Regions from separate parts of the Kluyvera sp. STS39-E genome, predicted to be linked through region 3. Evidence: predicted binding sites of a transcription regulator. Region 3 holds the regulator's gene; each other region holds the start of a gene.
What was found. Region 3 encodes PurR, which represses purine synthesis genes. Its sites were predicted from a motif close to CANGCAAACGTTTGCNTG; they were not measured.

Region 1 (10,573 bases), on a different contig from region 3:
GGCGAAAGCCTACAGCGTGGGGAAAAGCGACGATGCGTTAGCCACGCCGACGGCAAAGGATGCGCTGGTCGACATTGACTGGGAGGGGAAAACTTTCAGCGGCAATAATCAGCAGATTTTGCTGGAGCAGCTTGAGCAACAAGGCATTCGCGTGCCTTACTCCTGCCGCGCCGGACTGTGCGGAAGCTGCCGAGTAACGCTACTTGAGGGAGAGGTGAGCCCGCTGAAAAAAAGCGCAATTCGAGACGATGGCACCATTTTAAGCTGCAGTTGCGTGCCTAAAACCGCGCTGAAACTAACGCTTTAGACCGCTTGTTCTAGGTTGTAACCGTCCAGTCTTGGCTGAGGTTGCAGCCTGTCATTCATGACTTTAATCGGATCGCCAAGCTGCATCGTCCGGCCAGCCAGCGTCAAGCCGGGCTGCGCGAGCAGACATAACGCAGCGTTTTCACCAGGTTCAACCACCAGCAGATTCACCTGACTGTCGTCATCGCTCAACCAAACACAGGCCGCATCACCGGTTACCGGTGACCAGCAATCTTGGTGCGCGCGGAAATGCCAGCTTTTTGGCATTTGCGGTTTCAGGAAGCGAATCGCCACCAGCGCATTTAAGATAAGCTCGGCGCGGTGTTCTTTCGACAGCGTCAAGTCGCGGCATTTTTCCTCAAAAGAGAAATAGAGCGCTGCATCATCGACGCAAAAACCGGTAGGGTCAAAAGCATCAGGCGTTAACATTCGGCGGGCAAAACGCGAGCGAAATAACATACCATTGGCTAAATCGAGCATCATTCGATCGTGCTCTTCATCATAATACCAACGCCAGTTATCATCAGGTTTAATTCGCATTTTTCTCCCCCATCATTTCGCGTCCATTGCTTTGCTTGTTCTTGTGCTGCGTTACGCGACATTGTCTTAATAATAAAAGACCAATATGTTTAAATAAGCAACAATGAGGAAATATAAAGCAACCAGGGCTGGAAATAAAGCCCTGGTTCACATTACAGAGAAAAAGACTAGATATGCGTGATGATTTCTTTAATCAGCGGCGGGCCTTTAAAAATAAAGCCAGAATAGATCTGCACCAGCGATGCCCCAGCCGCAATCTTCTCGCGAGCCGCAATCACAGAGTCAATCCCACCGACGCCAATAATAGGAAGCTGGCCTTTTAATTCTGCCGACAGCATGCGAATAATCTCGGTGCTTTTTAATTGCAATGGACGACCGCTTAATCCACCCATTTCATCACAATGTTTCATCCCCTGAACCAGGGAACGATCTAATGTGGTATTGGTTGCAATTACCCCATCGATATTATGGCGAACTAAACTGTCGGCTACTTGGATCAACTCTTCATGAGAAAGATCCGGGGCGATCTTTACGGCCACAGGAACATATTTATGATGCTTTTCCTGAAGCTCCGATTGTTTATTTTTAATACCGGAAAGTAAATCATCTAGTGCTTCGCCATATTGCAGCGTACGCAGGCCTGGGGTATTTGGCGATGAGATGTTAATTGCGATATAACCCGCATAGGCGTAGATTTTTTCCATACAAATCAGATAGTCATCTTTACCATGTTCGACTGGGGTATCTTTATTCTTTCCAATATTAATTCCCAGAATACCGTCGAAATGGGCTTTTTTAACGTTCTCTACTAGGTTATCAACACCGTGGTTATTGAAGCCCATGCGGTTGATCAACCCTTCTGCATCGACCAAGCGGAACAGGCGCGGCTTATCGTTACCCGGCTGCGGACGCGGCGTCACGGTACCGATCTCGATCGAACCGAATCCCATTGCCCCTAAGGCATCAATGCATTCGCCATCTTTATCCAGACCCGCAGCCAGACCCAGTGGATTTTTAAACGTCAGTCCCATACAGGTGACCGGTTTTTCCGGCAGCTTCTGGCGCACTAAAGCTTCCAGCGGCGTTCCGGTAATACGGCGTAATTGTTGAAACGTTAATTCATGAGCGCGCTCTGGATTGAGCTGAAAAAGTGCTTTACGAACGAAGGGATAGTACATGAACTCTCCTGGATTCCCGGTGTGCAAACCGGGGGCGTATTATGTACTTTCTTGCTAAGAAAGGGAATTGACCTACGGCAAAAAAAACGCAAACGTTTTCTTCTCTCCGACGCCCCAACGCAAGGCCATATGCATTTTCTGATTAAACAACGTCAGAAAAAATATTTCGCCCCCCTTACTACCTCTGACACACTGACGCAAATGTTATCAATTCTAGAATAATGTTTATTTTTAGTTATAAGGAGAGAGTATGCGCGTCATTACCTTAGCAGGCAGCCCCCGCTTTCCTTCTCGCTCCAGCGCGCTGCTGGAATATGCACGAGATAAACTGTCGGCTGCGGACGTTGAAGTGTTCCACTGGCATCTGCAAAATTTTTCGCCAGAAGATCTGTTTTACGCCCGTTTTGACAGCCCCGCCCTGCTAGCCTTAACCGAGCAACTGGCCCATGCCGACGGCTTGATTATCGCCACGCCGGTCTATAAGGCATCGTTCGCGGGGGCGCTGAAAGCGTTGCTTGATCTGCTGCCGGAACGTGCGCTGGAAGGAAAAGTCGTGCTGCCGCTTGCGACCGGCGGAACGGTTGCCCATATGCTGGCGGTCGATTACGCCTTAAAGCCGGTGCTGAACGCGCTGAAGGCGCAAGAAATATTACAGGGTGTTTTTGCCGACGATAGCCAAGTCACCGACTATCAGCATAAACCGCAGTTTAGTCAGAATTTGCACAAGCGCCTCGATGGTGCACTGGAAACCTTCTGGCAGGCGTTGCATCGGCGGGATATACAGGTTCCTACGCTTGGCGAATCGCGACAGGCTGAACATGTTTGATAAAAAAAACGCCGCAGGTGATAACCTAGCGGCGTTTAATTTTGTACTTCATTGATTGTAGCCCGGCCGAGCTACAATGATGTTACGCAAGGGCTTTCGCAATCTTCTCGTACAGATCGCCTGACAGGTTTTCCAGCCCTTTCAACTGCTCAAGTGCCGCACGCATCAGCGCCTGACGTTTCGCATCGTAACGTTTCAGGCGGATCAGCGGCTCAATCAACCGGGAAGCGACCTGTGGGTTACGACTGTTCAGTTCCGTCAGCATTTCCACCAAGAACTGATAACCGCTGCCGTCCGCTGCGTGGAATGCGGCAGGGTTGCTGCCAGCAAACGCGCCAATCAGCGAGCGAATGCGGTTCGGGTTGTTCATGCTAAACGAGCGGTGATTCAGCAGCTTACGCACCGTTACCAGCGCATCATCCGCCGGACTTGTGGCTTGCAGAATCAACCATTTGTCCATCACCAGACCATCCTGATGCCACTTATCGTCATACTCCTGCATCAACGCATCACGGCACGGTAATTCTGCTGCGACGGCCGCAGACAAGGCCGCGAGCGCATCGGTCATATTGTCGGCTTCGTGATACTGCTGGCTCACCAGTTTATCCGCCAATTCAGCATCACCGAACGCCAGATAACGTAGGCAGGTGTTGCGCAGGGTGCGCTTGCCAATATCGGCATGCTCAACGCGGTAGCTATGCAGTTTGTTAAGGTTGTAGATTGCCAAACATTCGTCGGCCAGTTCGCTTGCCAGTGTGCGGGTCAGCGCTTCGCGCACTGCCGCAATGGCAATAGGATCGATAATCTCAAACAGCTCAGCGATTTCACTTGCCGATGGCAGCGTTAAAATTTCTGCAGCCAATGCGGGATCGATAGTCTCATCAAGCAAGATAGCGCGGAAAGCGTCAGCAACGTGAATCGGCAGCGACAGCGGCTGGCCCTGCTGGTGACGGGCAACGTTCAGCTTGATATAGGTAGCAAGCAGGCTTTGCGCCGCATCCCAACGGGAGAAGTCGTTGCGCGCATGGCGCATCAGGAACGTTAGCTGCTGATCGCTCCATTTATATTCCAGTTTCACCGGCGCGGAGAATTCACGCAGCAGTGACGGTACCGGCTGGAAATAGACGTTATCAAAGACGAACGTTTGCTCAGCCTGCGTCACGTTCAGCACGTGATGAACCGGGTGACCGTCTTTTTGCAGCGGGATCACTTTGCCTTCGTTATCGTACAGCTCGATATCGAACGGAATGTGCAGAGGATATTTTTCATCCTGCTCCGCCGTCGCTGGGGTGCGCTGGCGAATCGTTAACGTGTACTGCTCGGTTTCCGGGTTGTAGTCGTCGTGAACGCTAACAATCGGCGTACCGGCCTGACTATACCAGCGGCGGAAATGGGACAAATCGACGTTAGAAGCATCTTCCATCGCTTGAACAAAATCATCGCAGGTTGCCGCACTGCCATCATGACGCTCGAAATAAAGCTGCATCCCTTTCTGGAAGTTCGTTTCCCCCAGCAAGGTGTGTAGCATGCGGATCACCTCCGCCCCTTTCTCATACACCGTCAGCGTATAGAAGTTATTCATTTCAATAACTTTATCTGGACGGATTGGGTGCGCCATTGGGCTTGCATCTTCGGCAAACTGCAGACCACGCATGGTGCGCACATTGCTGATGCGGTTAACCGCACGGGACCCCAGATCGGAGCTGAACTCCTGATCGCGGAATACCGTTAAGCCCTCTTTGAGACTTAGCTGGAACCAGTCGCGGCAGGTGACGCGGTTACCAGTCCAGTTATGGAAATACTCGTGGCCAATGACGCGCTCGATATCAAGGTAGTCTTTATCGGTTGCCGTATCGGTACGCGCCAGCACGTACTTAGAGTTAAAGACATTCAGCCCTTTATTCTCCATGGCCCCCATATTAAAGAAGTCGACGGCAACGATCATATAGATGTCGAGATCGTATTCGAGACCGAAACGGTCTTCGTCCCATTTCATAGAGTTTTGCAGCGAAGTCATCGCCCACGGCGCGCGATCGAGGTTGCCTCGATCGACAAACAGCTCCAGCGCCACTTCACGCCCGGAGCGGGTTTTGAAGGTATCGCGCAGTACATCGAAGTCGCCCGCGACCAAGGCAAACAGGTAGCACGGTTTTGGGAATGGATCTTGCCACTGCACCCAGTGGCGCCCGTTATCCAACTCGCCTTCGGCAATGCGGTTACCGTTAGAAAGCAAGAAAGGATATTTGTTTTTATCGGCAGTGATTTTGGTGGTAAAGCGAGCCAGCACATCTGGGCGGTCAAGATACCAGGTGATATGACGGAAACCTTCTGCTTCACACTGAGTACACAGCGCTTCACCGGACTGATACAGGCCTTCTAAGGCGGTATTTGCCGCAGGGCTAATTTCATTGACGATCTTTAAAGTGAAACGCTCTGGCAAACCGGAGATCACCAGATGACTTTCTTCTTCTTTATAGTCAGTCCACGGCTCGCCGTTAACGTGCAGGGAGACCAGCGTTAAGTCTTCACCATCTAAACGGAGCGGCACATCAGACGCTGCGTGGCGGGAAACCTGGCTTTCCGCTGTCACGACGGTTTTTGCGGCATCCAGGTCAAAGGCCAGGTCAATATCACTAATCAGGTAGTCCGGCGCACGATAGTCGTGGCGGTACTTGGCTTGGGGCTGTTGTGTCATAAAAAACCTTTAGCATCTTATGTAAATGTCATCTCCAGTCTATTCCTGTTGTGTTAATCACGCTACGCAGAATCTTCATCTTTTCCAGTCAAATAGCGAAAAATGATACATTTACGCAACATGCTGTACAAAACACATGAGTGGCGCTTCGTGCCTTATGATGTGATCGGGGTTCAATAAATCGATAAACAAGGTATACTCCAGCGATTCTCCCCTGTTGTTTATTGTACTAAACGCTCCTGTGAGAGGATGCTACTGCGCACCATGACACAATTCGCTTCCCCTATCCTGCTCTCGATGCTGGATACCGATGCCTACAAACTGCATATGCAGCAGGCCGTTTTCCACCACTACTATGATGTCAACGTAGCGGCTGAATTCCGCTGCCGTGGAGACGATCTGCTAGGTATTTATGCTGATGCAATTCGCGAACAAGTCGACGCCATGCGTTCTCTTACGCTGCAAGATGACGAATATCACTGGCTGTCCGGACTTCCTTTCTTTAAACAAGATTACCTGACCTGGCTGCGTGATTTCCGCTATGACCCGCGTCAGGTCACCGTCACCAACGACAATGGCAAACTCAATATTCGCCTTGAGGGCCCGTGGCGCGAAGTGATCATGTGGGAAGTTCCCCTGCTGGCGGTTATTAGTGAACTGGTTCACCATTACCGCTCGCCGGAACATGGCGTGCCGCAAGCGTTGGATATGCTCGAGCATAAGCTCGTCGAGTTTAATCAGATGACCGCCGACATCGATATGTCCGCATTCAAGCTGATGGACTTTGGCACCCGCCGTCGTTTCTCCCGCGACGTTCAGGAGGCGATTGTCAGCCGCCTGCAGCAGGAGTCGTGGTTTACCGGCACCAGTAACTACGATTTAGCGCGCCGCCTGACGCTCACACCAATGGGCACCCAGGCGCATGAATGGTTCCAAGCGCATCAACAAATTAGTCCGGACTTGGCGACCAGCCAACGGGCAGCGCTGGCCGCTTGGCTTACGGAATATCCTGACCAGCTTGGCATTGCTCTGACCGATTGCATTACCATGGATGCTTTCCTACGCGACTTTGGCCCTGAATTTGCCACCCGTTATCAGGGTCTGCGTCATGATTCAGGTGATCCATTTGAGTGGGGCGAGAAAGCAATTCAGCATTATCAGAAACTGGGTATCGACCCGCATTCCAAAGTGCTGGTGTTCTCCGATAACCTTGATTTGGCAAAAGCTGTCGACTTATATCGTCATTTCTCGTCGCGCATTAATCTGAGCTTCGGTATTGGCACCCGTTTAACCTGCGATATTCCACAGGTCAAACCGCTGAATATTGTCATTAAGCTGGTCGAGTGCAACGGCAAACCGGTCGCGAAACTCTCCGATAGCCCGGGAAAAACCATCTGCCACGATAAAGCGTTTGTTCGCGCTTTACGTAAAGCCTTCGATCTCCCGCAGATTAAAAAGGCCAGTTAATCATCAAAGGGAGCCACCGGGCTCCCTTCTTCTTTATTTATTTCTGAAAACACCCTCCCCGAATGCGAATTCTGCTTGTCTGATGGAAGATGACAGGTAACATAGATATCCCCCCGCAGTGATGGGGAAATCGATTTTTTTATTGGACTACGAATAGAGAGACTATTATGAGCGTTGTGCCTGTAGCCGACGTACTCCAGGGCCGTGTCACCGGGGACCAAGAAGTCACCGTGCGCGGCTGGGTACGTACTCGCCGAGATTCAAAAGCTGGCTTTTCCTTCCTTGCCGTCTATGACGGTTCCTGCTTTGATCCTGTACAGGCCGTTATTAATAATTCTCTGCCCAATTACAATCAGGAAGTGCTGCGTCTGACCACCGGCTGTTCCGTTATTGTCACCGGTAAGATTGTCGCCTCCAAAGGCGAAGGTCAGAGTTTTGAAATTCAGGCCACCAGCGTAGAAGTCACCGGTTGGGTTGAAGATCCTGATACCTACCCGATGGCGGCAAAACGTCACAGCATCGAGTATTTACGTGAAGTTGCGCATATGCGCCCACGTACCAACCTGATTGGCGCGGTCGCTCGCGTTCGTCACACTCTGGCACAGGCGCTGCACCGCTTCTTCGATGAGCAAGGTTTCTTCTGGGTCTCTACGCCGCTGATTACGGCTTCAGACACCGAAGGCGCTGGCGAAATGTTCCGTGTATCAACGCTGGATATGGAAAACCTGCCGCGCAACGATCAGGGCAAAGTAGACTACGACAAAGATTTCTTTGGCAAAGAAGCGTTCCTGACCGTATCCGGCCAACTGAACGGCGAAACCTATGCTTGTGCGCTGTCTAAAATTTACACCTTCGGGCCAACCTTCCGCGCCGAAAACTCCAACACCACCCGCCATCTGGCAGAATTCTGGATGCTGGAACCAGAAGTAGCGTTTGCCGATCTGGCTGATAACGCCGCTCTCGCAGAAGCGATGCTGAAATATGTCTTCAAGGCCGTGCTCGAAGAACGCGCAGACGACATGAAGTTCTTCGCCGAACGCGTTGATAAAGATGCGATCGACCGTCTGGAGCGTTTCGTGACCGCCGATTTCGCGCAGGTAGACTACACCGACGCGATCACCATTCTGGAAAACTGCGGTAAGAAATTTGAAAACCCAGTGTTCTGGGGCGTGGATCTTTCTTCTGAACATGAACGTTACCTGGCTGAAGAGCACTTCAAAGCCCCGGTGGTAATGAAGAACTATCCGAAAGAGATCAAAGCGTTCTACATGCGTCTGAACGACGACGGCAAAACCGTTGCCGCTATGGACGTCCTGGCGCCAGGAATCGGTGAAATCATCGGTGGTTCACAGCGTGAAGAGCGTCTGGATGTCTTGGATGCGCGCATGGCTGAAATGGGTCTCAATAAAGAAGACTACTGGTGGTACCGCGATCTGCGTCGTTATGGCACCGTTCCACACTCTGGTTTCGGTTTGGGCTTCGAACGTCTGATTGCCTACGTGACTGGCGTACAGAACGTGCGCGATGTGATCGCCTTCCCAAGAACGCCACGTAACGCCTCTTTCTAAGTTATCTCTGTCTCAAGGGCCAGCCAGCGTGCTGGCCTTTTTTTTAACGCTCAGTAGAGTATGTAAAGAAATCTTTATTAAGTTTAACAAACTTAAACTTCAAGCCCCCGCCGCCTGCTCTTTGTTACATCACATTTCTCGAAATCAATCCGTACAAAAAACAGCCATAAAATTATTGCACTTAAGATTCCGCTAACGCCTTAGCACATTATTTAGCCAAAAACACAGCTATCCAGATGGCTAAAAAATATCATAGGGAAAAGTTAACTCGTCCGCTCAGTGCGATAAGAAAAAGCGTTATGCGAATAAAACATAAGAAATTCATATTGATAGATAATGATGTGTTCAATTAATCCGCGTATGTCTCAGAATTTTGAGATAGTTCACAAAGTTCCTTAAAATACACAAATTCTTACACATTATTTCTTTTGCTTACTCATTCTCGATGTTTGTAGCATTTTCAGGCTAGCGAAAGAGTGTTTTGAATGGAAAGATGCCTCTCAGACACATAAAGACACCAAACTCTCATCAATAGTTCCGTAAATTTTTATTGACGGAAGTAATTGAAGAAAGTGGAGAGTGTCTATAAAAAAAAACCTAATGAGGGTAATAAATAATGATGAAGCGTAATATCCTGGCAGTGGTTATCCCTGCTCTGCTGGTAGCTGGCGCAGCTAATGCTGCAGAAATCTACAACAAAAATGCCAACAAATTGGACTTCTACGGTAAAGCAGTTGGTGAACACATTTGGACCACCAACGGCGACACCAGCAACGAAGATACCACTTATGCGCGTATCGGCTTTAAAGGCGAAACCCAGATCAACGACCAGTTGGTTGGTTACGGTCAGTGGGAATACAACATGGATGCTTCCAACGCGGAAGGCTCCCAGGGTACCAAAACCCGTCTGGCATTCGCTGGCCTGAAATTTGGTGACGCCGGTTCTATCGACTACGGTCGTAACTACGGTGCCATCTACGACGTAGCAGCTTACACCGATATGCTGGTTGAATGGGGCGGCGATTCTTGGGCTGCAACCGACAACTTCATGAACGGTCGTTCTTCTGGTCTGCTGACCTACCGTAACAGCGATTTCTTCGGCCTGGTTGATGGTCTGAGCTTCGCGCTGCAGTATCAGGGTAAAAACGATCGTAACAACCCAGTTGTCACCACCTTCAACTCTGACGGTACCGTTAAAGATGTTGGTTACGGCGGCAACGGCGCGAAAGGTAACGGCGACGGCTTCAGCACCTCCGCACAGTACGATTTCGGCAACGGTATCGCGCTGGCAGCTGGTTATGAAGTTGCTGACCGCACCAACGCACAGGTTAACCCTGGCAGCACCACACTCGGTGGCGTGACTCACACTTGGGCAAGCGCTGGCGGCAGCAAAGCTGAAGCATGGTCTACCGCTGCTAAATACGACGCGAACAACGTCTACGCTGCTGTAATGTATGCTGAAACCCTGAACATGACTCGCGAGCCAGACAACAACTTCGCGAACAAAACTCAGAACATCGAAGCTGTCGTTCAGTATCAGTTCGACAATGGTCTGCGTCCATCCATTGGCTACGTACAGTCCAAAGGTAAAGATCTGATCGCTCGCGGCGACTTCAAAGGCGGCGATGCTGACCTGGTTAAATACATCGAAGTGGGTTCATGGTACTACTTCAACAAGAACATGAACGTATACGCTGCGTACAAGTTCAACCTGCTGGATGACAACGCTTACTCCGCTGAGTCCGGTCTGGCGACCGACGACCAGGCTGCAGTTGGTATCGTATACCAGTTCTAATCAGCAGACCCTCGCTGCTATATGCCTAAAAAGCAGGACTTCGGTCCTGCTTTTTTACGTTCCTAAGATGAAGATCGTAACTTTTGAAAACCTTCGCGCTTTTAGTCTCTAACGGTTGGCATTTTGTAAATCTACCGTTAACCTGATAGCGGATTTCCCCCGAACTTATAAATGGAACCTCGTCATGTTTGAGAACAT
Region 2 (10,573 bases), on a different contig from region 3:
CTGCTCGGCTTGCAGTTGCCCAACCACCTTCGCAGCGGCATCGTCATCCAGCGTTTTTTCCAGATAGACGGTGATTTGCGGCGATGGATAGTACTGCGACGCCGCCGTATTGACGTTTTTATAGACCATATAGCAAACGCTCGGCAGCGTCAGGGAGATAGCAATAACCATCACCGTCAGAAAAGTTGCCAGAGGTTTACTTTTTAGATCCTGCACCGCACCCTGCCAAGCGTAACGAACCTGTTCATTAAACACGTTGGTTTTACGCGAGTTCGGCTTCGGTGCCGGTTTACCCCGTTTCGGCGCATTACGCCCAGCGTCGCCAGACGCTGAGACCGACTTGCGGAAACGATCGAGGCGACCGCCAAACTGGCGAATTTGATTCATTGCATCACGCTTATTCACCCGTCAAGCCTCCATGCAAGTGACCGTCGCTCAGCGTCAGCATGCGGTATGAACGACGAGAGATGAGATTGATATCGTGAGTCGCCATCAGCACCGTGACGCCCACACGGTTAAACTCTTCGAACAGGCGCAGAATGCCTTCAGACAGCGCATCATCGAGGTTACCGGTCGGTTCATCCGCCAACAGCACAGCGGGTTTATTCACCACCGCACGGGCAATCCCCACGCGCTGCTGTTCACCGCCGGAGAGCTGAATCGGCAGATTTTTCGCTTTATCGAGCAGGCCTACTTTATCCAGCGCCGCAGAGACACGACGGCGAATATCGTCGTAGCTCGCCCCCGCGATGATCAGCGGAATAGCCACGTTATCAAACACGGTGCGGTCCATCAGCAAATGGTGATCCTGAAAAATCATACCGATCTGGCGACGCAGGAACGGCACCTCACGGTTCTTCAGACGGCTGATATCGTGGCCGCTGAATAAAATTTTCCCGGCACTTGGCCGCTCAATCCCGCAGATAAGCTTCAGCAAGGTACTTTTCCCTGCACCAGAATGGCCGGTCAGGAATGCCATCTCGCCTGGCTGCAGGTGAAAAGTCACCCCCTGCAGCGCTTGTCTCCCGCCGAGATAGGCCTTGCTGACGTGTTCAAAGCGAATCATGATTAATCCTCTCGGGCAAAAAGTGCCTCAATAAAATCGCCCGCTTTAAACGGACGTAAGTCCTCAATACGTTCGCCGACGCCGATATAACGAATCGGGATGCCGAACTGATCTGCCACGGAGAAAATCACCCCGCCTTTGGCAGTTCCGTCGAGTTTGGTCAGCGTGATGCCGGTCAGGCCCACCGCTTCATGGAACAGTTTGGCCTGGCTGATGGCATTTTGCCCGGTGCTGGCGTCAATCGTCAGCATCACTTCATGCGGCGCGTCAACGTCAAGCTTCTTCATCACACGGACGATTTTCTTCAGCTCTTCCATCAAGTGCGACTTGTTCTGCAAGCGCCCGGCGGTATCGGCAATCAGCACATCAACGTTGCGCGCTTTTGCCGCCTGAATGGCATCAAAAATTACCGAAGCGGAGTCCGCGCCGGTGTGCTGGGCAATCACCGGAATATTGTTGCGTTCCCCCCAAACTTGAAGCTGCTCAACCGCCGCCGCACGGAAGGTATCTCCCGCCGCCAGCATGACCGTTTTACCCTGCTGCTCGAACTGACGCGCCAGCTTGCCGATGGTGGTGGTTTTACCCACACCGTTCACGCCGACCATCAGAATAACGAAGGGAGTTTTGCCTTCAACATTAAGCGGCTCGTCCACTTTTGCGAGGATTTCACCCATTTCATCTTTCAGCAAACCATACAGCGCTTCAGCATCTTTAAGCTGTTTACGGCTGGCTGTATCGGTCAGGCTGGTGATAATTTTACGGGTGGTCTCCACGCCAACGTCGGCAATCAGCAGCTGCTCTTCCAGCTCTTCAAACAGATCATCGTCGATTTTCTTGCCACGGAACAGACTGATAAATCCGGAACCGAGGTTTTCTTTAGTTTTTAACAGGCTGCGCTTTAAGCGCGCAAAGAAACCTTCTTTCGTCGGTTTTTCCTGCTCTTGCTGCGCGACGGGTTCTTCATCCACCGTGTCTTCGGCAACAGGCTCTTCGTCCTGCGGCTCCTGCGCGAGCGCCAGAGCCTCTAACTCTTCGTCGGTCAGCTCGGCTTCAGCGTCGTCAGCTTTGGCAGGCTCTGCTTCTGCGTCGGCAATCTCTTCAACGGCAGGCGAAATCACCTCAACAACCGGCAGCTCTTCCACCAACACTGGCGCAATTTCTTCCGCAACCGCTGGCTCTTCAACGAATTCAGGGGCGTTGTCTTCAACCACTGGCAGATCTTCCACCAGCACTGGTACAACTTCTTCGGCAACCACCGATTCTTCAACGGCGTCAGGGATGTTGTCTTCAACCACTGGCAGATCTTCCACCAGCACTGGCGCTGTCTCTTCGGCAATCGCTGGCTCTTCAACAGCGACAGGGGCGCTGTCTTCAGCGACCGGCAGTTCATCAACCACAACTGGGGCAACATCTTCCGCAACCGGCTGCGCTTTCTCACTTTCAGCAACCTGTTCGCTGACCTCAACCACATCAGCGGCAAAAACTTCACTCTCTTCAACGGAGTGCGGAGCGGACGCGTCTTCTTCAACAACGGTTTGTTCGACCGGCGTTTCAGGTGTAACAATCGGCTCTTCTACTGCCGACTGCTGTTCAATTTTTTCTTCTGATTCAACAACCTGATCCTGTTCTTTTTGACCAAAGCCCAGCCAGGAAAAAAAACCACGTTTTTTCTCTTTTGCCATTTGCGACCACACTCCCCGCTGATAATTGATGGCGCCACTTCGCCACAATCGACGCGAAGGCTAAAATAATGATGAAATTAGTTGCTTAGTCTACCACTTAACTTCCCTGGCTTCACCGCTTTCACCCGGCAGAGCAGATCGCTAGAATAGCAGGCTGAAAGAGCGATCAGAGCGAGAAAATGAAAAAACCAACCTCCGGCGGCAGTGGCCAGATCCGTATTATTGGCGGACAGTGGCGCGGCCGTAAACTTCCTGTCCCCGACAGCCCAGGGCTTCGCCCCACCACCGACCGCGTGCGTGAAACCCTTTTTAACTGGCTGGCGCCGACCATGGTCGATGCTCGCTGCTTGGACTGCTTCGCCGGAAGCGGGGCGTTAGGGCTGGAAGCGCTTTCTCGCTACGCCGCCAGCGCGACGCTTTTGGAAATGGAGCGCCATGTCGCCCAACAGTTGCAAAAAAACCTCGCCACGCTAAAAGCGCCACACGGCAAGGTGGTGAATACCAACACCCTGACCTACCTTAACCAAGGAGGTACGCCGCACGATGTGGTGTTTGTTGATCCGCCATTTCGTAAAGGGCTGCTGGAAGAGACGTTAAATCTACTGGAAGTGAACGGCTGGCTGGCGGATAGCGCGCTTATCTACGTCGAAAGCGAAGTGGAAAATGGCCTGCCACCAGTGCCTGCCAGTTGGGATCTGTACCGGGAAAAAATCGCCGGCCAGGTGGCTTATCGCCTCTATCATCGTGAAGTGCAGGGAGAAAAGGATGCTGATTAATCTGGGTCGTTTGTTGATGCTCGGCGTATGGGTTTTTTTAGTGCTGAATCTTATCCAGCCGTTCCCGCGTCCGCTCAATATCTTCGTCAATGTTGCGCTGGTCTTTATGGTGCTGATGCACGGAATGCAGATGGCGCTGTTGCAATCCACGATGCCAAAAGATGGCCCGCAGATGAGCTTCGGTGAAAAGGTGCGTATCTTCCTCTTTGGTGTGTTTGAGCTCTTGGTGTGGCAAAAGAAAACGGCCGCCGCCCTGAAAAAGAAGAAGTAATTATTCCGGCCTGGTTTTCTTGCCAGGCCATCCTTCGCTACTCAGCCTTAAAATCGACAAAACGCGAGCCTTTGTAACTCAGCATCCCCTTATCTCCTACCGTCAACTGATGATACTGCTCGGCTTCCACGCGGAAGCTCACCTCCAGCCCGCCCTGCTCAGGCTTAAAGCTCACGTCATAGCGCATCTCGCTGCCCGCGGGCGTAACAGTCTGCTGACGTGAACGGCGGTCGTTGAGGACTTTTTCACGCTTATTGCTGACCACCGCCCGCTTTTGCATCAACGGCGCGGCGTCGTTATCCATTTTTTCCCGGCGCTGCTGAACGTAGCGAAACGACGCGGCAATAACGATAATGGCCACCACAACCACGAAAAACAGAGGCATCTTGCTCATTTCAGGTTCTCATAAGAATTTACGCAAATCATAGTAAACGACGCATCCAACCATTGTCATCTGGTCGTCCACACTACTACACTGGACATTCAGGGCTGGTAATACAGCACCTATTAAGATAACAGATACAGGGACTTAATATGCTTTGGTCGTTTATCGCTGTTGTATTCTCCGGGTGGCTTTATGTTGATGCCTCCTACCGTGGCCCCACTTGGCAACGCTGGGTGTTCAAGCCTATTACCTTAATCTTACTGTTGCTGCTCGCTTGGCAGGCGCCAATGTTTAACGCCATCAGCTATTTAGTGCTGGCTGGCCTTTGCGCTTCGCTGGTCGGCGATGCGTTAACTCTGTTGCCGCGTGAACGTACGCTGTACGCCGTTGGCGCATTCTTCCTCTCACACCTGCTCTATACCATCTGGTTTGCCGGACAGCTAACCTTCACCTTCTTCTGGCCGCTGCCGGTGATATTACTGGTGATTGGCGCGCTGCTGCTGGCGGTCATCTGGACGCGTTTAGAAGAACTGCGCCTGCCGGTGCTGGCGTTTGTTGGCATGACGCTGGTGATGGTTTGGGTGGCGGGCGAACTGTGGTTCCTGCGCCCGACCGATACCGCGATGTCCGGTTTCTTCGGCGCTGCGCTGCTGCTGCTCGGCAACATCGTGTGGTTGGGTAGTCATTATCGCCGCCGTTTCCGCGCCGACACCGCCATTTACGCGGCCTGTTACTTTGCCGGGCACTTCTTTATCGTTCGCGCCCTTTATTTGTAATTTCTCGCTTGACTCTGGAGTCGACTCCAGAGTGTATGCTGCGCTTAATGAATCAACGATCATTAACCGGAGGATACGATGTCGACTCCAGAGACGCATGACAAAAAAGCCCCTCAATTCTCCTCATTCAAGCTCGCTCCGGCTGTGCAAGCGCAGGACGATTGCTGCTGCGATAGCCAGTGCGCCACCGTTCAAGCACCGGTAGAAAGCACGCTTGAAGCACGCTACAGCTGGGTGGTTAGCGGCATGGACTGCGCTGCCTGCGCCCGTAAAGTGGAAAATGCGGCACGCCAGGTCGCTGGCGTGAAGCAGGCTAAAGTCCTCTTCGCCACGGAAAAATTGCTGGTTGATGCCGACGATGACGTGCGCGCAGCCATTGAAAAAGCGGTCAGCGCCGCCGGCTATCAGCTGCGCGACGAGAACCACGCCGCTCCAGAAGCCGACGCCTCTCGCCTACGCGAGAACCTGCCGTTAATTGCGCTTGTCGTGATGATGGTCATCAGTTGGGGGCTGGAGCAGTTCAACCATCCATTCGGCAATTTGGCATTTATTGTCACCACACTCGTGGGGCTGTTCCCCGTGGCTCGCCAGTCGCTGCGCCTGATAAAGAACGGCAGCTGGTTTGCCATTGAAACGCTGATGAGCGTGGCCGCCATCGGCGCGCTGTTTATCGGCGCCACCGCAGAAGCGGCGATGGTGTTGCTGCTGTTTTTAATCGGCGAACGACTCGAAGGCTGGGCCGCCAATCGCGCGCGTCAGGGCGTAAGCGCGCTGATGGCGCTGAAGCCTGATACCGCCGTGCGGGTTCGAGACGGTCAGCGTGAAACCGTGGCGCAAAAAGATCTGCAGCCCGGTGATGTCATAGAAGTCGCCGCCGGTGGGCGTCTGCCAGCCGATGGTAAGCTGATTACAGCGTTCGCCAGCTTCGATGAAAGCGCGTTAACCGGCGAGTCGATTCCCGTTGAGCGCAATGCGGGTGAAAGCGTTCCGGCCGGTGCGACCAGCGCCGACCGCTTAGTGCAATTAAGCGTGATATCTCAAGCGGGCGACAGCGCCATCGACCGGATTTTACGCCTGATAGAAGAAGCCGAAGAACGTCGTGCGCCTATCGAGCGCTTTATCGACCGCTTCAGCCGCATTTACACACCGGTGATTATGGCGGTTGCGCTGCTGGTCGCGCTGTTGCCACCGCTGCTGCTGTCGGCATCCTGGGAAGAGTGGATCTACAAAGGGCTGACGCTGCTGCTCATTGGCTGCCCATGTGCGCTAGTGATTTCCACACCCGCGGCGATCACCTCAGGGCTTGCCACCGCGGCGCGCCACGGCGCGTTGATTAAAGGCGGCGCGGCGCTGGAACAGCTGGGACGTATCACGCAGATGGCCTTTGATAAAACCGGCACCTTGACGCTAGGTAAACCTCAGGTGACGGCAGTTATCCCTACAGCCGAGCTCGATGAAGCAACATTGCTGGCAATGGCCGCCGCCGTTGAGCAAGGTTCAACTCACCCGTTGGCACAGGCGGTGGTTCGCGAAGCACAACAGCGCAACCTCACGATTCCTCAGGCTCAGGCGCAGCGTACGCTGGTTGGTTCGGGCATTGAGGCGAGCGTCGACGGCCAGCGCATCGTTATCTGTGCGGCGGGTAAATTCCCGGCCGAAGCGCAGCAGGCACAAATCCAACAGCTGGAAAATCAGGGAAATACCGTGGTACTCGTCACTCGTGATGAAACGCTGCTGGGGATTCTCGCGCTACGCGATACGGTGCGTCAGGAGGCGCGTCAAGCGGTTGATGGCCTGCGTGAACTGGGCATTCAGGGCATTATTTTGACCGGCGATAACCCTCGCGCCGCTGCCGCCATTGCCGACGAGCTAGGCATGGCGTTCCGCGCAGGCCTGTTGCCCGCTGATAAGGTGAAAGAGGTCACCGCGCTGAACGCGCAAGGGCCGCTGGCCATGGTCGGTGACGGTATCAACGATGCCCCAGCCATGAAAGCGGCGGCAATGGGGATTGCGATGGGCAGCGGCACCGATGTGGCGCTGGAAACCGCCGATGCGGCGCTCACCCACAACCGCCTAACCGGGCTGGTACAAATAATCCGCCTAGCGCGCGCCACGCACGCCAACGTCCGACAGAACATCGCTATCGCGCTGGGATTGAAGGGGATTTTCCTTGTTACGACCCTGCTGGGGATGACCGGATTGTGGCTGGCGGTGCTAGCGGATACTGGTGCAACGGTGTTGGTGACGCTCAACGCGCTACGGCTGCTGCGGAAATAGTCGTTCAACCCTTGTGCCGGGTGGCGGCTGCGCCTTACCCGGCCTACGGAGCATGTCGACGCATGACAGTCCCGTAGGCCTAATAAGCGCAGCGCCATCAGGCAGTCGGTTTCGCTCAAGCCTGATTAATCGCCTCGAGAATCACCAGTTGGTCACTCACCCATTTTTTCGCCGCTGGCGAAGCAGCAGCCAGCTCCGCCTGTAGCGCTGCTTGTTTTTGCTGTTTTGCCTGCGGGTCTTTAAACATCAACCCCTTCACATTGAACGACGCCACGTTGCTGTAGCGCCCATCTTCGCTAGTCGGAACGCTGATTTTGCCTTCATTCAGCAGTTTTTCGACGATTTTACGCTCACGATCGTAGCCTTCCAGCCCTACCAGTTGCCAGCGTTGCACAGCCTGCCCTTGATACTGGCCTTTTTTCACTTCCGTCAGATAACGAATAGTCAGGTTGCGAATCGTCCCCGCCTCTTCGCCATATTCCGCCTTGCTGTCCGACAGCACCGGGAACTGCATCCCTTCCAGCGCACCGCCTTTTTGCGTCAGGTGTCCCATGCGGTAGCTATTCATCCCAAGGCGAATCGGCGTACTGTCGGTGACCGGCGTCCCATCGATCATTTTCAGATCGCGAATGCGCTGCCCAGTCGGCTGACGCAGGTCGATTTTGTAGGTCACGCCGTCGAAGAAGTCATTGGTTGAATATTTGGAAGCCCGGCGCTGAGGGTTAAAACTGTAGGTCACGTCACCGTCATGCAGCTGATTGAAATAGCCTGCAGACCACTCCATGTACTTTTTCAACTCTTTGCCGGTCAACTGATAGACGGTGATCTCACCGCCCGCATACTGATAGTTGAAAGCGATATCTTTCGCCGTAATGGTGCCGACGTTTAATTTAGGACGGTCGTTATCGATTTGCAGAGCGATGACCTGCGCTTTCGGCGCGTAGTGACGGCTCGCTTCCTGATACAGTTTACTGATGCCGGTATCCTGAATATGTACCTGTGGAATGCCCTTCACCGCATCTGGCGGAACCAAATCCTGACCACTGAGCTGCGCAATCGGGCGGTTGGCGTTAGCGCGTAAAATCTTGTGATACGGCTGATACACTTCTTCGAGCTTCTTATCTGAAGCCATACCTTTAATCGAATAGGTGTAGCTGTCTTTATTGATTAACACATACTTGCCGTTGTGCTGCTCAAACTGCAGATCGATGCGTGACAGCGCGCGGCCATACTTGTCCGGTTCGGTGACAATCACGCCGTTTATCACCTCTTTATCGACCTTGACGTGCATATGCCCGGCCACAATCGCTGCCAGTTCAGGGTTGGCGCGCGCGATATCGCCGACGCCGGTACCCGGCCGCTGGTTTTCGTTATCGATGCCCATATGCGCCACCAGCACAATGGCATCCACCTGCCCCTGGATTTGCTGGATGGTCTGCTTCACCGCGCCAACCGGATCGGTAAAGTTCAGCCCTTTGACGCGATCCGTTCCTTTAGCAAACTCAGCGGTCATCGGCGTATCCATGCCGATAATGCCGATTTTCACCCCTTGCCGTTCGATAATTTTAAACGCGGGCAAATAGGGCTTCCCGCTGTCCCACAGAATATTGCCGGCCAGCGCCGTGCCTTTAAACTGATTGAGCGAGGTCGATAGCGATTTCAAGCCGAAGTCGAATTCGTGGTTGCCCATAACCCAGACGTCATAATCCAGAGCATTAAAACCGAGGATCATCGGGCTGGTTTTGTCGTTTTTGAAGGTTTCGACAAAGTTGCCCTGAATGGTATCGCCTGCGTCGACCAGAATAACGTTGGGCTGTTCTTTTCGGACCTGCCGCACCTGGGTCGCAATCTGGCTCAGGCTGCCCGCCAGATTTTCGGTATCCGTCGAGTAGTCCCACGGGACAAACGTGCCGTGGAGATCGGAGGTGCCGAGGATAGTGATATTGACGGGTTCAGCCATCGCCGCAGAGGTACCCAAGCAAAGCAAAAGCGCAAGAATGGATTTTTTCATTTTTATTTGATGTGCCGGAAGGGAAGGAGGGGAAATTATGCGATTCACATCAATAAATTGGCTAGCAGCTTTACAGGTTAGACATTGAAACTGAGAGATAGCTCAAGATTAGCCACGGGCAATCCAGAACGGGGAAAGGAGAAGGTGGCTGCGTCCATCTGACTAATAAAATCAAGATATTATAATAAGCATGCTCATTAAGTACGCCGCAGCCGCCATTTGCATTAATGACTTTTACGCAGCAGATATTGATACGGCAGTGATTCGGTCTGTTCGGCAATCAGCTCATGTTCCATAAAACGGCAAAAACCGGGAATATCACGCGTTGTTGCAGGATCATCGGCAATAATCAGCAGCGTTTCGCCCACCGGCATCGTACGCACGGTTTTGCGCACCATCATTACCGGCTCCGGGCAACGGAGTCCCTGCGCGTCTAAAGTGTGGTCTGGGCTGGAGAACAAATCGGTCATTATCATCTCATCATGTGTAAAAACGGCATTAGTTTACGCCGACCCTCTCGCAACGCAACAAGGTTAACGATTGCGTGAAAAACAACCATTGCAATGGCATGGGAAAGCAGTATCATTCCGCCCCTGCAATTGATTTGCAGTTTATTGGGTTCCCTCACCCCAACCACTAAAAAGGTACAATATGACTCCCTTTACTTCAGTACAGCGCCGTCATGCGCTGGTTTGGCTATCGCTATTTCATTTACTGGTGATCACCTCCAGTAACTACTTGGTGCAATTGCCGGTTTCCATTTTCGGCTTCCACACCACGTGGGGCGCGTTTAGCTTTCCGTTTATCTTCTTAGCAACCGACCTCACCGTGCGGATTTTCGGCGCACCGCTGGCCCGTCGCATTGTGTTTGCGGTGATGATCCCAGCGCTGATGATTTCCTACGTGATTTCAGCTCTGTTTTATATGGGCGAATGGCAGGGTTTCGGCGCGCTGGCACACTTCAACCTGTTCGTTGCCCGTATCGCCGCGGCGAGCTTTATGGCCTACGCGCTGGGGCAGATCCTCGACGTCCACGTGTTCAACCGCCTGCGTCAAAGCCGCCATTGGTGGCTGGCTCCAACAGCGTCTACCCTGTTTGGCAATATCAGCGACACGCTGGCGTTCTTCTTCATCGCTTTCTGGCGCAGCACCGATCCCTTTATGGCAGCCCACTGGGTGGAAATCGCGCTCGTCGACTACACATTTAAGGTGCTGATTAGCATTGCCTTCTTCTTGCCGATGTACGGCGTATTGTTGAATATGCTGATGAAAAGGCTGGCAGATAAATCCGATTTGTCCGCAGCACAGCCCGGCTAAGAGTTCATGACA
Region 3 (10,573 bases):
AAACCGTTCTGTGTTGCGAATATCACGCATTGAGCCTGCATGATGTCGGTAATACGACATGCTCAAGAACATCACCCAGTAAACTGCGGCAGTTGCCACGCCGCAGCCCACGCCGCCCAGCTCAGGCATCCCAAAATGACCGTAAATAAAGATGTAGTTGACCGGAATATTCACCAGCAGGCCAATAAAGCCCATCACCATGCCCGGCTTGGTTTTCGCCAACCCTTCGCATTGGTTACGTGCAACCTGGAAAAAGAGATACCCCGGAGCGCCCCATAGCAGCGCGCGCAGATAGCCTACGGCTTTATCCGCGAGAGCAGGGTCAATATTGTGCATCGAGCGAATAATGTAACCCGCATTCCACAGCACAACCATGATAAGCACGGAGACAAATCCCGCCAGCCAGAATCCCTGACGCACCTGCATTGCGATGCGGTCACGACGGCCTGAACCGTTTAGTTGGGCGATAACCGGCGTCAACGCCAGCAATAACCCGTGACCAAAGAGAATGGCCGGCAGCCAAATAGAGGTACCGATCGCTACCGCAGCCATGTCAGTGGCGCTGTAACCACCTGCCATAACGGTATCGACGAATCCCATTGCCGTTTGGGCAACCTGCGCAAGGATAACCGGGATAGCCAGAGATAATAACTGACGCGCTTCGACAAAGTACTTCTGCACGTTAACACCTGTATTGTTGTTATTTATTCTCGCCGTACAGCGGGTACGGGAGACAGAAAAGCCGCCATACTGGCAGCAAGAAGAAAAAATAGAGGAAAATGCTCGTCGCCTATCGAGTCGCGGATGAGATGACTGCGACTCGTAATCCTTAGAACATGACTCCGATATTGTAGCGAGGATTTGCTTTTAATCTAGTCAAAAAATGAGAGGCAGCTTGCGGAAGGTAGCAACCTGTTTTCTCAACTGCTATTGTGCGTAGCAGATGAATCGGTAGACATACCGGGATAATGATTAATAGGAGTTAACTGCATGTTCACTGGTATTGTGCAGGGCACGGCAAAAATCGTGTCCATTGATGAAAAACCAAACTTCCGCACCCACGTGGTGGCGCTGCCAAAACACATGCTGGCGGATCTCGAAACCGGCGCTTCTGTGGCGCATAACGGCTGTTGCCTCACGGTGACGGAAATTAACGGCGACCAGATTAGCTTTGACCTGATGAAAGAGACGTTGCGCATCACCAATCTGGGTGATGTGAAAGAGGGCGATCTCGTGAACGTTGAGCGGGCGGCGAAATTCAGCGATGAAATCGGCGGCCATTTGATGTCCGGTCACATTATGACCACTGCGGAAGTGTCGAAAATCCTGACGTCTGAAAACAATCGGCAAATCTGGTTCAAAATTCAGGACCCGGCGCTGATGAAGTATGTTCTGTATAAAGGCTTTATCGGTATTGATGGTATCAGCCTGACGGTCGGCGAAGTGACACCAACCCGTTTTTGTGTCCACCTGATCCCGGAAACGCTGGAGCGTACTACGCTGGGTAAAAAACGGTTGGGCGACCGAGTCAATATTGAAATTGACCCGCAAACGCAGGCGGTTGTAGATACTGTAGAACGCGTTATGGCGGCAAAAGAAGCGGCACAGCAGGCGGCAGAATAACCGCCAGAAGAGATGACCTGCGTCAGCGAGACGCAGGTCGTAAGGCATTATCGAGCTACACGTAAACCCTGCTCAACCCCGCGAGAGAACATCACCTGCCATAGCTGAATATCACGTGCACGGAACGCACCCGCACAGGCATTCAGATAGTAGCTAAACATGCGTTTGAATCGTTCAGAATAGTTGTCCGCGATCTCAGGCCAACTGGCAATAAAACGTTCATACCAAGCCATCAGCGTCGTATCGTAATCAGCGCCAAAGTTATGCCAGTCTTCCATCACAAAATGGGGTTCACTGGCGTGGGCAATCTGGCGTACTGAGGGTAAACAGCCATTCGGAAAGATGTATTTATTAATCCAAGGATCGACATTATTGTCCGTGACCTTTGAGCCGATGGTGTGCAGCAAAAATAGGCCGTCAGGTTTTAAATTACGGTCGACAACGGAGAAATAGGTGTCGTAGTTTTTCGGCCCAACGTGCTCAAACATGCCAACTGAAACAATTCGGTCAAACTGAGCATGAAGGTCGCGGTAATCCTGCAGCAGAATTTCGACATCCAGCCCTTCACAGCGCGATTGCGCGAGCTTCTGCTGCTCGGCGGAAATGGTGACGCCTTTCACGCTGACGGCATAGTTTTTCGCCATATACGCTGCTAGCCCGCCCCAGCCGCAGCCAATGTCCAGCACCTGCATGCCCGGTTTGAGCTGCAGTTTTTGGCAAATGAGATCCAGTTTGGCAAGCTGTGCTTCTTCTAGATCCTGCGCATCTTTCCAGTACCCGCAGGAGTACTGCATATACGGGTCAAGCATGCGGTTGAAGAGGTCGTTGCCGAGATCGTAGTGTTCTTTACCCACCTGCCAAGCGCGTTTTCGACTTTGTAAATTCAGCAGACGGGCGCCGGCAATACGCAGGGTATCTTTGAAATGATGGGGGAGTTGGTTTTCTAAACCGGCACGCAGAACTTGGTCGAAAAAGATATCAAGACGGTCGCATTCCCACCAGCCGTCCATATAGCTTTCTCCAAGACCCAGCGAACCTTCTTGTAAAATGCGTTTGAATAGTTGCGGATTTTTGACTTGGATATCGCAAGGAGCATTACCGTTAATCTCAATGCCTGCGCGGTTTAACAGCTCGCTAACGATACGATACCAGTCATCATCCGGTACGCTTACTTCTTCTATACACGATGAGCTCATAGCTTCTCCATCCCGACCTGATGATCAGAACCTTAAAACAGCGTAGACGCTTTTTTCTGGTTTGTGAGAAATGTCACGAAAAGTTCGTGAACCTGCTATCCGACGTAGCACAGAGGAAGGGAAGAATTCCCTACCGAAATCCTATCCGTGGTTTAACGGGAAGCATCCTGCTGCCAATCAATTAGTCCAATGTATATTAATTATGTGATGCCGATCCAGTATAGGACGCTAAGTTTATTGATTCAACAATAAATCTTAGCGTCCTAACGATTTGCGTGACATTGATGCGCGTGATGATTACGCGTGGGAAGTGGAGTGCTTAGACGAGCATTCTGCGCATCGTGCCGAGCGCTGCATAAAGTAACCGACAGCCGCCAGCAGGACCGTGGCCAGCATCACGCAGGTGGTGGTCAGTAGCGGGGTGGCAATCAGCGTAGAAACCGCAAGACTTGCCAAGAAACACAGACCCAACTGCAAGGTATTTTGCAAAGCCGCGGCGCGGCCGGTTGCCTGAGGGAAAGGCTTTAATGCCTGAGCCACGACAATCGGGTAGATAGCGCCGTTAGCAATGGCCATCACGCAGAACGGGATCAAAAGCGCGGTTAACGAAGCGTTCGGCACCAAACCCACTGCCCAGGTAGCAATCACGCTTACGCCAAAGAGCACCAGCAGCCAAGGTAGAAGCTGCGAGCCCTGCCATTTTTGCAGCGCCGCACGGCAACCGTATCCGCCCACCAAGAAGGCGATAGTTTGAGGCACGTAGCTCAGACCAATGACGGTTGGGCTATAGCCCATTTCATGCAGAATAAACGGTGAACCGGTCAACCAAGCGAAAAAGCTGGCAGAACAAGCGGCGTAAATCAGCACGTTACCGCGATAGTCTTTACTGCGCAGTAGGCGCATAAACGTCAGTTTGTCATCGCTGGCAACCGGCTTTTTATGCGCTGGCTTCAAGCGCAGCGTCGGCAACATCAGCAGTAGAGTGATGATGAACAGGGCGGCAAAAATGGCCTGCCAGTCAAAGTGTGCCAACAACCAGCTGCCCAAGAGCGGTGCTAAAGCCGGAGAAAGGCCGACCAGCGGCATGATGGTGGCAAAAATGCGGTTGGTACGATGTGCCGGATAGTAGTCCGTCACCATCGCCTGCCAAGTGACGGCTGCGGCGCAAACACCGACGGCTTGGACAAAACGCAGCACCAGCAGCGTGGTTCCATCGCGCACCCACAGCATGCCCAGGCAGCCGATGGCAAAAATGGTAAGCCCGGTCAGTAGAATGGGTTTACGTCCATACCGATCGGACAGCGGGCCCCAGAGAAGCTGCGCTACGGCGAAACCGGCAAGAAACAGACTCAGGCTGGCACTCACGGCAGATGCTGGCGTTTGCAGATCGTCCTGAATGGCAGCAAAGGCTGGCAGGTACATGTCGGTTGCCAGAAAGCCGAGCACGCTAAGCCCCGCGAGCCAGATTAAAAACCCTTTTCCAGGTTGCATAAATCGCCCTTTTTATCGTTAGTAAACAGTCGGGCAGAGTGTAGAGAGTGCAATAGCACTTGTGAAACGCTAATATTTGTCTCATGCATTCAAATTTTTTGTAGGCAGAAAATGTGGTCTGAATATTCTCTGGAAGTGGTTGATGCGGTTGCACGTAACGGTAGCTTTAGCGCAGCGGCGCAGGAGCTGCATCGGGTACCTTCTGCGGTCAGTTATACGGTGCGCCAGTTGGAAGAGTGGCTGGCGGTACCGCTGTTTGAAAGGCGTCATCGGGATGTTGAATTAACACCGGCTGGTGCTTGGTTTTTAAAGGAAGGCCGGTCTGTCATCAAAAAAATGCAGATCACCCGCCAGCAGTGTCAGCAAATCGCCAATGGCTGGCGAGGACAGTTGGCGATTGCCGTCGACAACATTGTTAAACCCGAACGCACTCGCCAATTAATTGTCGATTTTTACCGCCACTTTAACGATGTCGAGCTGATTGTTTCCCAAGAAGTGTTCAATGGCGTGTGGGATGCGCTGGCGGATGGACGCGTAGAGTTAGCCATCGGCGCCACGCAGGCGATACCGGTAGGTGGACGTTTCGCATTCCGCGATATGGGCATGCTGAACTGGCACTGTGTTGTTGCCAGTTCACATCCGTTGGCAAAGATGGCCGGGCCGCTGAGTGACGATGTGTTGCGCAACTGGCCATCGTTGGTACGCGAAGATACGTCGCGCTCGTTGCCAAAACGCACCACTTGGCTTCTGGACAACCAAAAGAGGGTGGTGGTGCCAGACTGGGAATCATCGGAAACCTGTATTTCAGCCGGATTGTGCGCGGCAATGGTACCCGGTCATCGGGCACAGCCATGGTTAGATAGCGGAGAGTGGGTGGCGTTGACGCTGGAGAATCCATTCCCGAAAGCGGCTTGTTGCCTGACGTGGCAGCAAAGTGACGCTTCACCGGCGCTAAGCTGGCTTCTGGATTACCTGGGGGACAGTGAGACTCTAAATGAGGAGTGGTTACGGACGCCAGCGTAAGGCGTCCGTAAGGACCATTAACGGCGGTAGTCGCGGTATGGGCCGTCCGCCACCGAGCGGCGTTCGATAAGGCGCGGATGAACCTCAATCGACTGCGACTCTTCACGCTTGCTGACGATACGGTCCATCAACATATTGAAAGCCGTTTCACCGAGCGAATCTTTAGGCTGGTGAATAGTCGTCAGTGACGGCGTAAAGAAGCGGGAGTTGCGCACGTTGTCGTAACCGATAAGTGAAATATCCTGCGGCACGCGCAGACCCATTTCATCAGCGGCGCACAGCGCGCCCATCGCCATCACATCACCGCCGCAGAAAATAGCAGTAGGGCGCGGATGCTGGGATAAGATCTGCTGCATGGCGCGGTAGCCGGATTCCGGCTCAAAGTCACCTTGAACTATCCAGTTGGTTGGGACATTGATCAGCGCTTCTTCCATCGCTTTCATAAAGCCTGCCAGACGACCAGCACCGGTGTTGCGCTCCAGTGGGCCTGGGATCACGCCAATATCGCGGTGGCCACGTTCGATCAGGTAACGACCTGCCATGTAGCCGCCTTCAAAAGCGTTGTCGATGACGGAGTCGGTAAAGTCGGCTTTCGCTTCACCCCAGTCCATCACTACCATCGGGATGTTGCGGTACTCTTCGAGCATAGTCAGCAGCGGGTCTGGGTATTCAGAGCACATCACCAATAGGCCATCGACGCGTTTTTGCGCCATCATTGACAGATAGGCTCGTTGCTTTTCCAGATTGTTCCACGCATTGCCCAAAATCAGGGTATAGCCTTTCTCAAAGCAGTTTTTCTCAACGGCTTCGATGATTTCAGCAAAATATGCAGCCTCGCTGCTGGTGGCCAACAGACCAATTGATTTGGTGTGATTGACCTTGAGGCTACGGGCAACGGCGCTCGGTGAGTAATGCAGCTCTTTGATTGCCGCCCACACGGCTTCGCGCGTATCTTCAGCGACGAAACGCGTTTTGTTAATTACATGTGATACGGTTGTAGTGGAAACGTTTGCGCGCTTCGCTACATCTTTAATTGTTGCCATTCCATCTCACTCCAGACCCAAGCCTGCCCCTGATATAATCGTAACGAAAACGTTTGCCTTTACACACCCTGGCACAATCTTAATGATTGTGATTCGCCGGGAAAACGATACAGGACGACAGGAGGGGGTCAATGGCCGGTACGCTTATAAATAAGCGTCGAATTTTGACTTATCCTGGCGCAAAGTGGAAGAACAAAAACAAACATCCTGCTAAATCTGTGAAGATTTTTATGATTAACTGTGCAAAAATGATTAAACGCAGTTTTACTGTGGTAATCAAAAGGAGAAAAATTGATGAGTACCGATCTTAAACTGTCTCTGTGCACGACTTTTGTTGCGCTGGCTCTGATCGTGGCAGCAAGCTTCACCGCTATATTGCATTAATTCCCCTGCGAGGGAGCGTCTGCTCCCTCCTGCTGATTGTTACGCATTTCGCAATAATCTTTTGCAGTTTTGTACACTTCTGTTTTTCTGTGATTAATGTCATGCTTTTGCCCTATATTGCCATATCGCGCGCAGTCGGCGGTAAAACGGAGTCATTGCATGAAAATTAACTTTCCCTTATTGGCGTTAGCTATCGGGGCATTTGGTATTGGTACCACTGAATTCTCGCCGATGGGTCTGTTGCCGGTGATTGCCAAGGGTGTCGATGTCTCCATCCCTGCTGCGGGCATGCTGATCAGCGCCTACGCTGTTGGTGTTATGGTAGGAGCTCCACTGATGACCTTACTGTTATCTCATCGTGGCCGCCGAAATGCGCTTATCTTCCTGATGACGATTTTTACCCTAGGCAACGTGCTGTCCGCAATTTCGCCGGACTACACCACGCTGATGCTTTCGCGCATTATTACCAGCCTTAACCACGGCGCATTTTTCGGCTTAGGGTCGGTGGTTGCGGCAAGCGTAGTGCCGAAACACAAACAGGCCAGCGCGGTGGCGACCATGTTTATGGGGCTGACGATTGCTAACATCGGCGGTGTGCCGGCTGCTACTTGGCTTGGGGAAACGATTGGTTGGCGTATGTCGTTTTTGGCGACGGCGGGACTTGGGGTGGTGGCTATCGTCAGTCTGTTCTTGTCTCTGCCTAAGGGCGGTAGTGGGGAAAAGCCGGACGTTAAACGCGAGCTGTCGGTGTTGGTTCGTCCGCAGGTGCTTTCTGCGCTGCTCACTACCGTGCTGGGGGCAGGGGCGATGTTTACCCTCTACACCTACATTTCACCGGTACTGCACAGCATTACCCATGCCACGTCCGGCTTTATTACCCTGATGCTGGTTTTAATTGGCGTCGGCTTCTCTATCGGTAACTATCTGGGCGGCAAATTTGCCGATCGCTCGGTGAGCGGGACGTTAAAAGGTTTTCTGCTGCTGCTGATGGTTATCATGCTGGCGATCCCATTCCTTGCGCAAACGCAAGTGGGAGCGGCGGTGAGCATGGTGGTATGGGGCGCGGCAACCTTCGCCGTGGTGCCGCCGTTGCAGATGCGGGTGATGCGCGTTGCGCATGAGGCGCCGGGGCTGTCGTCATCAGTGAATATTGGGGCATTTAACCTTGGCAATGCCTTGGGCGCTGTGGCCGGCGGTGCGGTCATCTCAGGTGGCCTGGGCTATAGCTTCGTGCCGGTTATGGGGGCGATTGTCGCCGGACTGGCGTTGCTGGTGGTCTTTCTCAGTGGACGTCGCCGGGGCGAAGAGGCGCTGGCGCAAGAGTAAAAACGAAAAAGCAGAAGGCGTGACCTTCTGCTTTTTTTGTCTCCCCGGATTACTCCGGCGATAGTGGCTTACGCCGCCAGATTTTCCGCAACAAATTTCCAGTTTACCAGAGCCCAGAAGTGCTCCAGATAGTTTGGACGCGCGTTGCGGTAGTCGATGTAGTAAGCATGTTCCCACACATCTACGGTCAGCAGTGGTTTTGCATCAGTCGTCAGCGGAGTACCCGCGTTAGACGTAGAGACGATTGCCAGAGAGCCGTCCGCTTTTTTCACAAGCCAAGTCCAGCCTGCGCCAAAGTTTTTCACTGCCGCATCGGTAAATTGGGCTTTGAACTCAGCGAAGCTGCCAAACGCTTTGTTGATGGCTTCCGCCACCGCGCCAGTCGGTTCGCCGCCGGCATTGGGTGCCAAGCAGTTCCAGTAGAAGGTGTGGTTCCAGACCTGAGCCGCGTTATTGAAAACGCCGCCTTCAGAAGTGCGCACGATCTCTTCCAGCGTTTTACCTTCAAACGCGGTGCCTTTGATCATGTTATTCAGGTTGGTGACGTAAGTCTGGTGGTGTTTACCATAATGGTACTCGAGCGTTTCCACGGAAATATGTGGCGCCAGAGCGTCTTTGGCATACGGTAATGCAGGTAATTCGAACGACATTGCTACTCTCCTTATTATAGTTTATTCACCCAATAACCTTGTATTGAGTGTGGATAGAGTAGCAAATTAAAAGGTGAGATAAAAGATAAGCTTACCCCGTTTGTTAACAAACGGGGGAAGTGTTTAACGAATGGTCTTAGGCGTGACAACGCGGCGGGCACCGACGTAATGGCGTACCCAGTAATCTTCGCTAAGTGAGGTAATTTGAATATCGCGGCCGGTGCGCGGGGACTGGATAAACTTGCCGTTACCGACATAGACGCCAACGTGGTCAGCGGTACCACGCCCCTGGGTGCGGAAGAAGACCAAATCGCCGCTTTCCAGTTCGCGACGTTCTACCGGACGTGCATCGCGCAGGTGGTACATTTCGTTTGCCGTACGGGGAATACGAATGTTCACCAGATCTTTATAAGCGTAATAAACCAAGCCGCTGCAATCGAATCCGGTACGCGGCGAGTTGCCGCCCCAGCGATAAGGTTTGCCAAGCTGGCCCATCAGTTTATTCATCGCCGTTTTTTGCGCTTTCTGCACACGAACTTTGTGCGCCTGAGCAATCGTCGTCGGTTTAGACTCGACCGGGCTGGTGGTACAGGATTTTTTATGGCCTTTACGCGCCGGCTTGCAGGTGGTCACGATGCTGGCAGTTTTGAGCGCGCTGCCTTTCTTACTGATTTTGGCGGTACGTGATGGGGAGGCTTTACGTGTTGCAGTGGCTGTTTTTTTAGCCGCTACAGGTGTGGATTTTTTCTTAGCAACGACAGCGGTGGTTTTTTTCTTCGCGTTAGATTTACTGTCCGTACTTTTTTTCTTGCGTTCACTGCCTTTTACCGGAAGCGACTTCTGCGCCGTGGGCGTTTTGGCATGCCCTGAAGCATGCGCCAACGGCGTGAATGATAGCGATGTAAACAGCAATGCACAGAGCGTGAACGACCATTTTTTTATCTGCGCCACTGAACAACCCTCTGAGTATGCAGGCTAAACATCCTTGCCTGGGTATGATTTACAAAACCCAATGATTCTAATCCATAAAAACACGAATTGTTAATAGTGTTTTTATGTCTAAAACGTTGTTTCGTTAGCAACTGCAAAAAAAAACATCGATTGATACATTTGAAGCTAAAAAATGAGCAAGTTTTTCATGCGGCTGCCGATAAAGACATATTTATAAAGCAACTTAACGCGTCAGACGATAAAATAGTAAAGCGTGAACAAAATGTTATTTTCTGTTCAGGGCCTGAAACGCTACAATGGCCAACTACTGTCGTATAAAGAAGTTTGAGGAAGCAAGATAATGAGCGAGACAATTGAAAAAATTCAGCGCCAGATCGCTGAAAACCCAATCCTGCTGTACATGAAAGGTTCCCCGAAACTGCCAAGCTGCGGTTTTTCCGCTCAGGCGGTTCAGGCGCTGTCTGCCTGCGGCGAGCGCTTCGCTTATGTCGACATCCTGCAGAACCCGGACATCCGCGCTGAGCTGCCTAAATATGCAAACTGGCCAACCTTCCCACAGCTGTGGGTTGACGGCGAGCTGGTAGGCGGCTGCGATATCATCATCGAAATGTACCAGCGCGGTGAACTGCAGCCTCTGATTAAAGAGACCGCAGCGAAATACGCTGAAGAACCGAAAGCAGAATAATCGGTTAGTATGTATAGGTGTGGGAACACACACAAAAAAAAAGCGACCGTAAGGTCGCTTTTTTTATGCTGCTATTCTTGTGCTGCTATTGGCAACGGCCAGCCGCCCAGACGTTTCCAGCGGTTCACAATTTCGCAGAATAGAATTGCCGTCTGCTCTGTATCATAGAGGGCAGAGTGGGCCTGAGTTGCATCGAAATCC

Region 1: pyrD (quinone-dependent dihydroorotate dehydrogenase) is a predicted target of PurR. The motif match lies at 2,110-2,127, and genes of this name have one in related genera.
Region 2: tusA (sulfurtransferase TusA) is a predicted target of PurR. The motif match lies at 9,774-9,791, and genes of this name have one in related genera.

Annotation. Positions count from the first base shown of each region.
Region 1 covers NZ_JBFQGA010000009.1:186,903-197,475, forward strand. Annotated here, with positions in the region: gene AB4K05_RS19835 (YcbX family protein) at 1-307, shown strand, start outside; gene zapC (cell division protein ZapC) at 304-846, opposite strand; gene pyrD (quinone-dependent dihydroorotate dehydrogenase) at 1,014-2,024, opposite strand; gene ssuE (NADPH-dependent FMN reductase) at 2,275-2,850, shown strand; gene pepN (aminopeptidase N) at 2,933-5,545, opposite strand; gene pncB (nicotinate phosphoribosyltransferase) at 5,810-7,012, shown strand; gene asnS (asparagine--tRNA ligase) at 7,180-8,580, shown strand; gene AB4K05_RS19870 (porin) at 9,197-10,375, shown strand; gene AB4K05_RS19875 (amino acid aminotransferase) at 10,560-10,573, shown strand, end outside.
Region 2 covers NZ_JBFQGA010000005.1:124,497-135,069, forward strand. Annotated here, with positions in the region: gene ftsX (permease-like cell division protein FtsX) at 1-405, opposite strand, end outside; gene ftsE (cell division ATP-binding protein FtsE) at 398-1,066, opposite strand; gene ftsY (signal recognition particle-docking protein FtsY) at 1,069-2,748, opposite strand; gene rsmD (16S rRNA (guanine(966)-N(2))-methyltransferase) at 2,928-3,524, shown strand; gene AB4K05_RS12330 (DUF1145 family protein) at 3,514-3,795, shown strand; gene AB4K05_RS12335 (DUF2500 domain-containing protein) at 3,833-4,189, opposite strand; gene AB4K05_RS12340 (lysoplasmalogenase) at 4,330-4,956, shown strand; gene zntA (Zn(II)/Cd(II)/Pb(II) translocating P-type ATPase ZntA) at 5,035-7,233, shown strand; gene AB4K05_RS12350 (bifunctional UDP-sugar hydrolase/5'-nucleotidase) at 7,349-9,244, opposite strand; gene tusA (sulfurtransferase TusA) at 9,469-9,714, opposite strand; gene AB4K05_RS12360 (7-cyano-7-deazaguanine/7-aminomethyl-7-deazaguanine transporter) at 9,896-10,561, shown strand.
Region 3 covers NZ_JBFQGA010000003.1:332,547-343,119, forward strand. Annotated here, with positions in the region: gene mdtK (MdtK family multidrug efflux MATE transporter) at 1-681, opposite strand, end outside; gene AB4K05_RS08160 (riboflavin synthase subunit alpha) at 991-1,623, shown strand; gene cfa (cyclopropane fatty acyl phospholipid synthase) at 1,671-2,819, opposite strand; gene punC (purine nucleoside transporter PunC) at 3,117-4,310, opposite strand; gene punR (DNA-binding transcriptional activator PunR) at 4,422-5,333, shown strand; gene purR (HTH-type transcriptional repressor PurR) at 5,351-6,376, opposite strand; gene AB4K05_RS08185 (YnhF family membrane protein) at 6,671-6,760, shown strand; gene AB4K05_RS08190 (MFS transporter) at 6,920-8,086, shown strand; gene sodB (superoxide dismutase [Fe]) at 8,155-8,736, opposite strand; gene AB4K05_RS08200 (C40 family peptidase) at 8,860-9,687, opposite strand; gene AB4K05_RS08205 (Grx4 family monothiol glutaredoxin) at 10,028-10,372, shown strand; gene rnt (ribonuclease T) at 10,444-10,573, opposite strand, start outside.